Regions from separate parts of the Pseudoalteromonas sp. SR43-5 genome, predicted to be linked through region 1. Evidence: predicted binding sites of a transcription regulator. Region 1 holds the regulator's gene; the other holds the start of a gene.

Region 1 (6,393 bases):
TTATATTAATAAAAAGTGCCTGATTAATTTTTTACTCAAAGTTATTTTCACTATTCATTTATTTCTCACTATTTATCGTATTTTAACCACACAAGGTTACCCGTTAAGGAGTATGCTTAAAGCTTACTCAATATGAGGATTTGGATTGCAAATGAAATTTGTTGATTATTATGCAGTGCTTGGAATATCGCCTGATGCAGATGATAAAGCGGTTAAAGTAGCTTATAAAAAGTTAGCCAGAAAATATCACCCAGATGTAAGCAAAGAGCCTCAAGCAGAAGATAAGTTTAAAGAAATAGCAGAAGCTTACGAAGTCATCCATAACAAAGAAGAACGGGTAAAATACGACGAGTTACGTCGTCACCAACAAAATCGTGCTCGTCAACAGCAAGGCCATTATGGTGGTAACAATGCCTCTTCGCAAAGTAATTATCAGCAAAGCGATCCTCAAACCGACCAAGAGTTTTCTGACTTTATTAATTCAATGTTTGGCGGAGCTGGTGGATTCGATCGTTCCGGGCAGAGCAGAAGTAACGCCGCTCGCGCGCAAAAAGGACAAGATGTGGAAATAGAGTTCCCAATTTTTCTTGAAGAGACTTTAGTTGATACCGTTAAGCCTGTTGAGTTTATGTTACCGCAGCGAGACAGCAGTGGCCGTGTCACTGAAATTAAAAAATCACTTAAAGTGAAAATTCCTGCAGGCTCAGTAAATGGCGAGCGAATTCGACTAAAAGGGCAAGGCGGATTAGGGTCAGCTAATGGGCAAAATGGCGACTTGTATTTACAAATTAGTTTAGTGCTTCACCCATTATTTGATGTTGAGGGTCATAACCTAAATATAGTTGTCCCTCTTGCACCATGGGAAGCGGCTCTTGGTACAAAGCTAAATTTACCTACGTTGACAGGAAACATCCAATTAACTATTCCTTCTAATAGTCAGTCTGGTCAACGCTTGCGTATTAAAGGTAAGGGATTAATGAGTAAAAAAGCTAAAGGTGATTTATTTGCTGTGCTTAAAATTGTTAATCCAACATCTGTTGATGATGCCAGTAAAAAACTGTGGGAAGAATTAGCCAAAAAAGCTCACTTTGATCCCCGTAATAACTGGAGCAAGCCATAATGCAAATTATCGTGACACAAAAAGACGATTTACTTACTAGCAAAGAGCTATGTTTGAGCAGTGATATTAGCGAAGCAATTTTATATGAGCTAGTTGAGCATAATATTGCGGTTCCAATTGAGGGGGATCATGTTACGCAGTGGCAATTTACGGTATCTGCAGTGACCTTAGTTAAAAAAGCGGCCCGTATCCAACATGACTTTTCGTTAGATTGGTCGGCAATAGCTTTAGTTTTACAATTGCTGGATGAGCGTGATGAGTTGATTTTCGAAAACGAAATGTTAAAGCGACATTTGAGTCGATTTAAGCACTTGGAATAAAATAAGCCCTAGGCTTATTTACTCTTTGATAAGTGGGCGCTAGCTCTCAAAAACCAATATGACTACTTTGATTTATTCTTATTTTTAATTCGGATAAATCGTTTTAGTCGTATATTTTGTATAAGTAGTAATATTCCACTTAAACAAAAAAGTACACTGGTTGCTGAAAAGCTAATAAGCAGTGGATTATTAAAATTCTCTCGCTCATCGTAATCCATAATATGTAACATCCAAAAAAAGTCGAAAATTCGCCATAGCGTGCTGCGAACGGTAACAACTTTGCCGTTATTTTCTGACAAGTACAGTGTTGTGTTAAATGTGTCGTCAAATTGGACCTGCCAAACATTGGTTTTATATCCGACTTCCCGCGTACCTTGCTTTAGTAGTACAGCGCTTGTTACTTGAGCGTCAATAAGTAAGTGTGCTTTAGCATTTGCGGTAATTTGTATTTTAGTTGGCGGTTCAAATGGTCGGCCTGTTATTCCATTGAAGCTTTGCTGCTCGTTATTACTAAAGACAGTAATAAGTGGTGTAGTTAAGAAGTTCTCAAAAATTATTTGTGTTGGATTAACCACCTGAGAGGCAATATCGTCAAGGGAGGCAACATAATCAGCCTGCGTAAATGGGTTATTAAGAGTACGTGTTGCAAGATGCTCCCCATGAACTTTATCAAGAGGGATTGCACTCATAATTAAACCACCTAGTAACCATGCTAAAATTTGTAGTGCTAATAAATATCCTAACCATTTATGGAACTTGCGAGCATGTTTAAATATTTTTTTATTCATGTTTTAGTCTTATTATTTTTAGAGGCTAGTTTATTACATTAATGGGATAAGTTACTGCGACATTTTGTCGCAGTTTAAACTATAGCTTACTGTAATCATTTAAAAATAAAAAAGATTACACTTAAATTCCTAACATGACTTATCTGTTTAATTGAGCTGGATGTTTGATATCCAGCTAGCTTTAAATGCTAAAAAATACTTAAAAGCTGCGAAATATCCATATAAAGTGGTTATTAGGGCATAGTTGATTTGGTATAACGGTAAAACTGCGTTAAAGTTTGCAATGAAATTATTAGAGGATAAATACGAAACGATGTCGGAAATTCAATTTTTAAATGTAGATCTTGAGCTTGAATCAAAGCAAGATATTAGTTTGCTAGTGGCGGACTTGAAAAAAGTCGCGACGATTTTACATTATGACAAAGACGAATACCGTCAACTAGCGCGTATTGAAGCTACAGGTGAGGTGAGCACACCTGATAAAGCCATAAACCATATATGTGAGCTTATTGAATCGTGTTCGCGTAACGCGCTAAAGCAATGGTTAAGCTGTTCACGTAGAACGTTTGATATTGGTTTTGAATCAGGGACTTCTCCTAAGTGCTTTAATCAAGCCTTAGATGCAGATACATTATTGCGTATATCTGCGATTGGTGCGGGTATGGAAATTACCATTTACCCAATCGAAAAGTAACTATCTTCGCTCTACGACTGCTGCGGTCATTTTTGATACGCAGCACAGCTCATTGCGGCTATTTGTAATTTTTATTTCCCACACTGAACTACGTTTGCCAATATGAAACGCTCTTGCCGTTGCTGTTAAAGTGCCGTTGCGAGATGCTTTTAAATGACTTGCGCTAATCTCCTGTCCTACACAGTAAAATTTAGTAAAATCGACAACAAAGTTAGCGGCATAGCTGGCAACTGTTTCGGCAAGTACAACGTTAGCACCGCCGTGAACCATCCCCATTGGGTTATGATGCTCAGGAATTGCCGGCATTGTGGCAACCAAATAATCATCGCCAATTTCTGTGACTTCTATCCCCATAGTTTTCATTAATGTTCCTTGGCCATTAATGCCTTGTTCTAACTGCTTGCACAGCTCTAAGGTGATGGGCTGGTACCAAATACTCATAATGTCTCCTTTGCATTTTTAATCATTTATAAACTTAGCTTTAGTTATATCCCTAAAATGTACACAAGTGAAATTACTTTAGCTATTTTAAGGCTTAATTTAAATTTGCGATTTTTATTTAACTGTATATACTCACAGTTAAATGTACTGTATGGAAAACCAGTTGTATGCGACCATTAACGAACCGCCAAGCTCAAATACTCGAACTAATTAAAGTTTTTATTAAAGACACTGGTATGCCTCCTACACGTGCTGAAATAGCGCAAACATTAGGTTTTAAAAGTGCCAATGCTGCTGAAGAACATTTAAAAGCACTTGCTAAAAAAGGCGCAATTAAAATGAAACCAGGTGCAAGCCGTGGTATTCAATTAATTGAAGAAGAAGAGCCAGAACAATTAGGTTTACCGCTTATAGGGCGTGTTGCTGCTGGTTCACCTATTTTGGCGCAAGAGCACGTTGAAAGTCACTGCAAAATCGATCCATTAATGTTTAAACCGGCTGCAGATTTTTTACTACGCGTTAACGGTATGAGCATGAAAGATATTGGTATTATGGATGGTGATTTACTTGCTGTACATCGTACTCAAACCGCTGAAAATGGACAAGTTGTTGTTGCTCGCCTAGACGAAGACGTAACTGTAAAACGTCTTGAGAAAGCGGGTCGTAAAGTATTACTTCATGCTGAAAACGACGATTTTGACTCTATTGAAGTAGATCTTGAGAATGAGTCTTTTAATATTGAAGGCTTAGCCGTTGGCGTTATAAGAAACGCTGATTGGATGTGACTATTAAAAATAGCTTTTAAACAAGCAGTTTTATAAATGCGTACTAATTAGTACGCATTTTTGTTTTAAAATTTGTACTAAAAAAAGGGCGTAAACAGCCCACTGACTATTTAAGCTGTAAACTTTTTTGCACTTATATTTTCCCCCTCCGAATGCGTTAAACCCCTTTGTTTTGCTCATATTTTGAACTTCCTGTTGCCCAGTTGATTACCGATTTTTTATTAATTATTCAATATCACCTGATTGTTTTTTATACTAAAACTTGCTTGTTGTTCGTTTTTTAGCTAATTGTTAATGTGCTGAGCTAATAATAACTCACAGCTTTTTAGTTTTGAGAACACACAATATACACAAACTCGTTGTTGGCGCAGCAAAACCAATCAATATTAAATAAGATTGGCTAAAAAAATAAAAATAACGAATTGGCGTTTAAGCCGTATGCCTCTTCGCTTTGCATTCGCAATAGCATCAAAGGAGCCGTCACATGGGTAAACTGACCTCTACCTTGTGGCTTATATTATGTGTTTTTTCGCACCCAGTTTTGGCTAACAGCCAATACAATATGCGCAAAGGCGTAACCGATATAAGCAATAATGTATATCAGCTGCACATGACCATATTTATAATATGTTGTGTGATTGGGGTGATAGTGTTCGCAATTATGTTTTGGGCACTTATTCATCACCGTAAATCTAAAGGGGCTGTACCTGCCCAATTTCACGAAAGCACTAAAGTAGAAATACTTTGGACTGCAATTCCGTTTGTTATTTTAATTGCTATGGCAGTACCAGCCACTAAAACCCTAATTGCAATGGAAGATGCCAGCAAAGCTGATCTCACTATTAAAATTACGGGTTCGCAATGGAAATGGCATTATGAATATATGGGTGAAGATGTAGAGTTCTACTCTATTTTATCTACCCCGCAAGATGAAATCGCGAATCTTGCAGATAAAAATCCTAACTACTTACTTGAGGTTGATAAGCCTCTTGTACTGCCAATAAATCAAAAAGTACGATTTTTAATGACTTCTGACGATGTTATTCACTCTTGGTGGGTACCTGATTTTGCAGTTAAAAAAGATGCTAACCCCGGCTTTATAAACGAAACATGGACGAACATAAACGAAGAAGGTACTTACCGAGGCCAATGTGCTGAGTTGTGTGGTAAAGACCATGGCTTTATGCCCGTTGTGGTGGTCGCTAAATCTGAGGCTGATTTTAAAACATGGCTTGCAGATGCAAAGCAGGCTAAACAAAAAGCAGCATTAGCAGATGCCGCATTACTTGATAAAACCCTCCCAAAAGAAGAATTAATGACTTTAGGCGAACAAGTATATATGGCTAATTGTGCTGCATGTCATCAACCTACTGGCATGGGGTTACCGGGCGTATTTCCTGCACTTAAAGGCAGCCCGATAGTGCTTGGCGATATAAAAGATCACATTGATGTAGTTATCCATGGACGACCCGGTACGGCAATGCAAGCTTTTGCCAAGCAGTTATCTATAAAGCAATTAGCTGCGGTTATTACTTATAAACGTAATGCGTGGGGTAATGATACGGGTGATGTTATTCAACCGAGTCAAATACAGACAGCACTTGATGCCAAAGTGGAGGCGAACTAATGAGTAGCATAGTAGAACAACCTAACGCCAATGAAGCTCATCATGCTCATCACCCAGCTAAAGGTTTTAAACGCTGGCTTTACACAACTAATCATAAAGATATAGGTAGTTTATATTTAATTTTTTCGCTGACCATGTTCTTAATTGGTGGCGCAATGGCCATGGTGATCAGAGCTGAATTATTTCAACCAGGTTTACAGTTGGTCGACCCTCACTTTTTTAATCAAATGACCACAGTGCATGGTTTAATTATGGTGTTTGGTGCGGTTATGCCCGCCTTTACAGGCCTTGCTAACTGGATGATACCACTCATGATTGGCGCGCCAGATATGGCATTGCCAAGAATGAATAACTGGAGCTTTTGGATTTTACCGTTTGCGTTTTTAATCCTATTGGCATCGTTATTTATGCCTGGTGGGGGGCCTGCATTTGGTTGGACTTTTTATGCACCACTGTCCACAACATACAGTAATGATAATACTGCATTGTTTGTATTTGCCGTACATATTATGGGAATTAGCTCAATAATGGGCGCAATCAATGTGATTGTAACCATAGTGAACTTACGTGCCCCAGGCATGACATGGATGAAGTTGCCCTTATTTGTATGGACGTGGT
Region 2 (6,393 bases), on a different contig from region 1:
AGCAAAGCTGCAACACTGCGTGCTTCGGTAAAATCTTCTTGGTCTAATAATGACTGCCACTGAGTTAATGGCCACTTAACAACAACTAGCGGCTCTGGTTCGTCACCAATAAGGGTTTGAGGGTATAATTGCTTAGCAAATAAAATATGCATAGTGGCATTAAAGTAACTCGGCGCCATTGTTACTGTTCTTAATGGTTTAAAATACTCAGCACCAAAGCCAATTTCTTCTTTAAGTTCTCTGTTAGCAGCTTGCCCTGGGGTTTCGCCCGGATCAATTAAGCCTTTAGGAAAACCTAACTGGTAATTGTTTGTACCCGCACAGTATTCACGTACAAGTAGTAACTCATTATCTGCACTTAACGGAACAATCATCACTGCTCCCCGGCCACCGCCGCGAATTCGCTCATACTGGCGCTCTTCGTTATTAGAAAACTTTAACTCTAAAGACTCCACAGTAAACAGGCGACTTTTAGCAACAACATTGTTACTGAGGATTTGTGGTGGTGTTGGGTGCTTTTTCTGTGTCATTGGCGTTAATTTGCTATCATGGCAGTTAGTTCAATAATAAACCTTATAAGTTGAAATTCCTATGTTAAATTGGTCAAAAATCGATACCGTTTTGCTCGACATGGATGGAACATTACTCGATTTACATTACGACAGTCATTTTTGGCTTAACGTTATCCCTGCGCAACACGCATTAGCTAGAGGCATTAGCCTAGATGCAGCTAAAGCAGATATTTTAAAACGCTATCAAGCTGTGAGCGGTCAAATACAGTGGTATTGTTTAAATTATTGGGAGCAGCAATTAAACTTGCCTATAATGGAGCTTAAACGAGAGTCTCAGCATTTAATTAAAATGCGCGAAGACGTACCTCATTTTTTAACCGAGCTTAAAAAAGCAGGCAAAGAGTTAATTTTACTTACCAACGCCCACCCTGAGAGTGTCATGCTGAAATTTGAGCATACAGCGATTGATAACTACCTAGATGGTGTAGTGTCTACTCATGAATATGGAGTAAGTAAAGAGCAGCAAAGTTTGTGGCACCAAGTACAAAAAGACTTAGGGTTTAATAAGCAGCGCACTTTGTTTGTAGATGACAGTGTGCCGGTATTAAATGCCGCACGAGAATACGGCATCGAGCACTTACTTGCAGTTGCTAACCCTGATAGCCAACAACCACATAACGAAATAGCCGATTACCTGAGTGTTACCGACTATCGTAAGATTATTTAACTCAGTTTACGTGGGCTAGATTTTTGGGTAACGCGCTTCAAGGCCTTGGTACACTAACTTTGCAAAATCTGCATGTTCTGTATCAAGGCTTTTAACTACTTCAACTAAATGCTCGTTATCTTCTTGCCCGTTCCACTCTTTAATGTAGCTACCGTCTTTGTAGCCATGATCTTGACGGAAAAAGTTTAACGTGTTTTTACCTACGTAGCCGCGATATAAATCATCAATATCCATACCCATTTGCGCCATACAGCCGGCAAAGGCAGCGGCATTAAACGTTTTATCTGCAACGGCGGAAGCCGCTAATATTTCTAGCGTTTGTTTAAAGTCATCCGCTTGTTGAGCATTACTAAGCTCAGCTTCAAGTTGCTTTGCTAAGTCTTCGTAGCTAGTTTTGCCGTCAATTCTAAGCGATAGACCAAAATGAAAAATATCAACCAACTCTAAAATAACTTGTTCAGTATCTGGTGTTTGTTTTTTCCACCACTTCCAACCATGATGATCCAGCATTTCAGCGCACTCAACCCAAATAGCGCGGTACCATTCGAATCCTTGAGTAAACCATTGCTCATGTACTTTAGTGTTCATGGCATTTTGCATTTCTAGCATAACTACTAGCTTGTTTAAATTGGCAGACATATTCATTCCTGTCGTTTTTGATTAGTGTAATAGTACAGATAAAGGAAGCTTAACGCATCAGCACTATCTTAATATGTAGTTTACTTTGAGCCGCTAAATTCAGCCCATGAATCAATTAAATCAATGAAATCTTCAAAGCCACAACCACTACTTAAACCATTTTCTTCAAGCGCTAAATCGTCATCTTGATACGCTATTAGGTCTTCACTGTCTTGATGAAGCGCATGGGCTTCAAATAGTGCTTCGTCTTTGGTTAATATTAAATCTATTTCTTGGCCTTTTAGCGTTAGCGGCTCATAGCTTGAACTCACCGATGCAATAAGCGCTTGAACCATAGCTACTTTGTCTTTGCCTATTTCTTCGTTTAGCCAGCGACCAATAATAGCGTGTTCACTACTTATTTTAATACGTAGCCCACTAATAGGGTCGCGAATAAATTGATATTCCATAGGATTTGCCTGTAAATCTTTAATTGCGTAATTATATACGTAAACGCCCGCAAACCACAGGACATATAAAGTAAAATAGCGCCACAAGGGCGCTATTTTATTCAACTTTAAAGCAGTTAACTTCGCGATCTATAACGCGCTGCGTCAATAATCGACCATAAGTAAATAATAGGCACTAGTACAAAACCTACAAGCACATAAATTAGTGCGTAACTTATTATAATAGCGAGTGCAAAAAATATAGCCGCTAAAATACGCCCTTGCACTAACTGCCCTAAACCAGGAAAAAATATATTACATAATGCTGCGATTACGTTACCGCCAGAACCTTGATCTGCCATACTAACCTCTGTATTTATTTGATTTTATAATTATTTACTTACACACTCTATGCCAATTTATTAAAGCTTACAAATCAAATAGTTAAATTAGTCTAGATTTAGAGAGTTAGTAAATTTTGCTAACTTTAGGTCAAATTAGCAATTTTTGTTATGCTTTTACGCTTTTTTGTTTGTTCAAAAAATTATCAAGTTACTCGTTTTTAAGGCTATTTTATAAATAGCTGTTTATAAAAACAGTATTTTATTTAGCCTAACAAAAACACCTGTTATACTGCCCACAATATTGATTAAAAAGGCGTAACGATGGACGTTTCACAATTACTCGATGGCTTAAATGACAAACAACGCGATGCCGTTGCAGCCCCACTACAAAACATGCTGGTATTAGCAGGTGCTGGGTCTGGTAAAACACGAGTGTTAGTTCATCGCATTGCGTGGCTTATGCAAGTTGAGCAAGCATCTGCTTACAGTATTTTTGCCGTAACCTTTACTAATAAAGCGGCTAAAGAAATGCGCAGCCGCGTTGAAGAAACACTAAAAGCCCCTGTAGGTGGTATGTGGATTGGTACGTTCCATGGTTTGTCGCATCGTATTTTACGTGCTCATCACCGTGAAGCTAACTTACCAGAAGCCTTTCAAATTTTAGACTCTGACGATCAACTTCGGATGATCAAGCGCTTATTAAAATCGATGAATATCGATGATAAAAAATGGCCCGCCAAACAATTTGGCTGGTACATCAGCGCTAAAAAAGATGAAGCACTTCGCCCTAAAGATATTCAAGCATACGATATTAACGAGCAAATGATGCTGCGTGTTTACGCCGCCTACCAAGAGGCCTGTGATAGAGCAGGCCTAGTAGATTTTGCCGAAATATTACTACGCAGCTACGAAGTGTTAAAAAATAACCCAACGTTACTGCGTCATTATCAGCAACGCTTTGCACATATGCTCGTAGACGAGTTCCAAGATACAAATACCATTCAATATGCTTGGTTAAAGTTACTTGCAGGCGATACAAGCAGTATCATGATTGTAGGCGACGATGACCAAAGTATTTACGGTTGGCGCGGTGCTAAAATCGAAAATATTAAACGATTTTTAACTGACTTTAGCGCAGAAACCATTCGTCTTGAACAAAACTACCGTTCAACAGCAACTATTTTGAAAGCGTCTAATGCATTAATTCAAAATAACTCAGAGCGTATGGGTAAAAGCTTGTGGACCGACGGTAACGACGGCGAGCCAATTTCTATTTATGCGGCATTTAATGAGTTAGACGAAGCACGCTTTGTAAGTAGCAAACTACGAAGCTGGTTAAATGCAGGTAATGCCCTGCAAGATGCCGCAATTTTATACCGTAGTAACGCGCAATCTCGTGTACTCGAGGAGGCTATGCTGCAAGAAGGCTTAAAATACCGTATTTATGGGGGTATGCGATTCTTCGAACGACAAGAAATTAAAGATGCGTTGTCGTACTTACGCCTAGTAGGTAATCGTCAAGACGATGCCGCGTTTGAGCGTGTAATTAATACGCCAGCACGCGGTATTGGCGATAAAACATTGAGCCATATACGCGATTGTGCACGAGCAGAATCGTTACCGCTTTGGTATGCCGCAAAAGCAATTGTAGAACAACAGCATTTATCTGGTCGTGCTTCTGGTGCAGTAAGTAAGTTTGTAGAACTCGTTGAACAAATAGAAGATAAAATTAGCGATCTAACTTTGCATGAGCAAGCCAAGTACACAATTCAAACCTCAGGCTTGATGGCAATGTACCAAGCCGAAAAAGGTGAAAAAGGCCGTGCTCGCGTAGAAAACTTAGAAGAGCTAATTAGCGCTTGTGATCAGTATGAGCTGCCTGAAGACGAAGAGTACAGCTCACCTTTACAAGGCTTTTTAGCCCATACGTCACTTGAGTCAGGTGAAGGACAAGCAGAAGAACACGAAGACGCCGTACAAATGATGACGCTTCACTCAGCTAAAGGCTTAGAGTTTCCGCTAGTGTTTATGGTAGGCGTAGAAGAAGGCATGTTCCCTTCTCAGCAAAGCAACGAAGAGTCGGGTCGCTTAGAAGAAGAGCGCCGCCTTTGTTATGTAGGCATGACACGAGCAATGGATAAGTTATATATTAGCCATGCTGAGAGTCGCCGTTTATACGGGCAAGAAAAATACCATAGCCCATCTCGCTTTTTACGCGAAATCCCTGAAGACTGCGTAGAAGAAATCCGTATTAAAACACAGGTTTCTCGCCCACCTGCCGCTGGGCGTTTTAGCGCATCAGTTAGCCATGCCGCATTTGAAGACAGTGGCTTTAACTTAGGACAACGAGTTTTGCATGCTAAGTTTGGTATTGGTACCGTACTTAATTACGAAGGCAGTGGCGCGCAATCTCGCGTACAAGTTAACTTTGACGACCTTGGTAGTAAATGGTTAGTAACGGCCTATGCACGATTACAAGCGGTATAAAGCACACCTAAATGAGTTAGAGCAACAATTAGCTGGCGCGTATCATCGTCAGCTAGTGTTGATTACGGGCAGCCCAGCTTGGTGTTATGAAATACTTAACTCATTAATAAATAACGACAATACACTTGTTGTATCAAAGCGGTGCGCGATTAAAAATTCGTACTGGCCTACTCGCACTCACCAAATTTTAGGGCAAGAATTTGCTCATGCTGTTTACGATGGTTTTAGTGGTTTGCACCCTGATAAACTTGCAGCACTTGCCGGCACCGTTAAAGCAGGCGGTATACTGTTTTTATTACTGCCTGAACTAGATGATTTAGCCTCTTGGCAAGATCCCGCATTAAGTACAGTGCAATCACACGGTCAGAGCATTGACTACAGCATATTTAATCAACGTTTCGCGACTATTATTAAACCGTTACCCGCTTTTCATTTGAGTGAAAAAAGTGGCTGTATTAGTAATAACGCCAGCTATGTAGCTCATAATAAAATTGATTATCAGCCACAGCAAAACTGCGTTGATCAAATAGTAAAAGTAGCCAACGGTCGTGCAAACAGGCCTTTACTCATTAATGCTGATAGAGGCAGAGGTAAGTCGGCAGCACTTGGCTTAGCCGCGGCAAAACTAACTGATAAAAAAGTAATTATTTGCAGCACTCAGTTTAAAGCGACCCATAGCAGCTTTAAACATTTAGCCCAAGAGTTAAGCCTTCAATACAACGCTGAACATAAACAGCTCGCCAACTTGCACTACGTTGCACCTGACGCGTTATTAAACACACTACCTGAGTGCGATTTACTACTCGTTGATGAAGCTGCAGCAATCCCTGTTCCGTTATTACTACTAATGCTAGCTCATTACCCTCGTATAGTATTTGCAAGCACTCTGGTTGGGTATGAAGGCAATGGTAGGGGTTATACCATTCGCTTTAGTAACTATATTAAAGCACACTATAAAGCCTCTAAAGTTGTAACACTTGATGAGCCACTGCGCTTTGCTAAACACGATCCTCTTGAGCAACACATTCGCACACTACTAGCACTCGATGCACAATATATAGAGTTAAGTAGTAATGAATTAGAGCAGCCAGTACATAGCGAAATAACTCAGCAATCCCTTGTAAACAATGAGCCTTTACTGCAGCAAGTTATTGCCCTACTTGCACTGGCTCACTATCAAAGTAGTGTCAACGACTTACGCCAACTACTAGACGCACCATCGCAAAGACTATTTATTAGCAAAATTAATAATCAAT

The links. Region 1 encodes LexA, which represses DNA repair genes until DNA is damaged. Its sites were predicted from a motif close to TACTGTATNNNNATACAGTA; they were not measured.
Region 2: a site for LexA is predicted at 2,888-2,907, ahead of uvrD (DNA helicase II). Genes of this name have one in related genera too.

Annotation. Positions count from the first base shown of each region.
Region 1 covers NZ_JACJEA010000019.1:81,683-88,075, reverse strand. Annotated here, with positions in the region: gene H5090_RS12795 (DnaJ C-terminal domain-containing protein) at 152-1,120, shown strand; gene H5090_RS12790 (chaperone modulator CbpM) at 1,120-1,440, shown strand; gene H5090_RS12785 (hypothetical protein) at 1,503-2,228, opposite strand; gene H5090_RS12780 (hypothetical protein) at 2,542-2,922, shown strand; gene H5090_RS12775 (PaaI family thioesterase) at 2,923-3,363, opposite strand; gene lexA (transcriptional repressor LexA) at 3,531-4,148, shown strand; gene coxB (cytochrome c oxidase subunit II) at 4,633-5,775, shown strand; gene ctaD (cytochrome c oxidase subunit I) at 5,775-6,393, shown strand, end outside.
Region 2 covers NZ_JACJEA010000012.1:114,146-120,538, forward strand. Annotated here, with positions in the region: gene nudE (ADP compounds hydrolase NudE) at 1-530, opposite strand, end outside; gene yrfG (GMP/IMP nucleotidase) at 592-1,239, shown strand; gene H5090_RS09320 (dUTP diphosphatase) at 1,255-1,878, opposite strand; gene H5090_RS09325 (YacL family protein) at 1,959-2,327, opposite strand; gene H5090_RS09330 (hypothetical protein) at 2,444-2,668, opposite strand; gene uvrD (DNA helicase II) at 2,972-5,137, shown strand; gene H5090_RS09340 (GNAT family N-acetyltransferase) at 5,115-6,393, shown strand, end outside.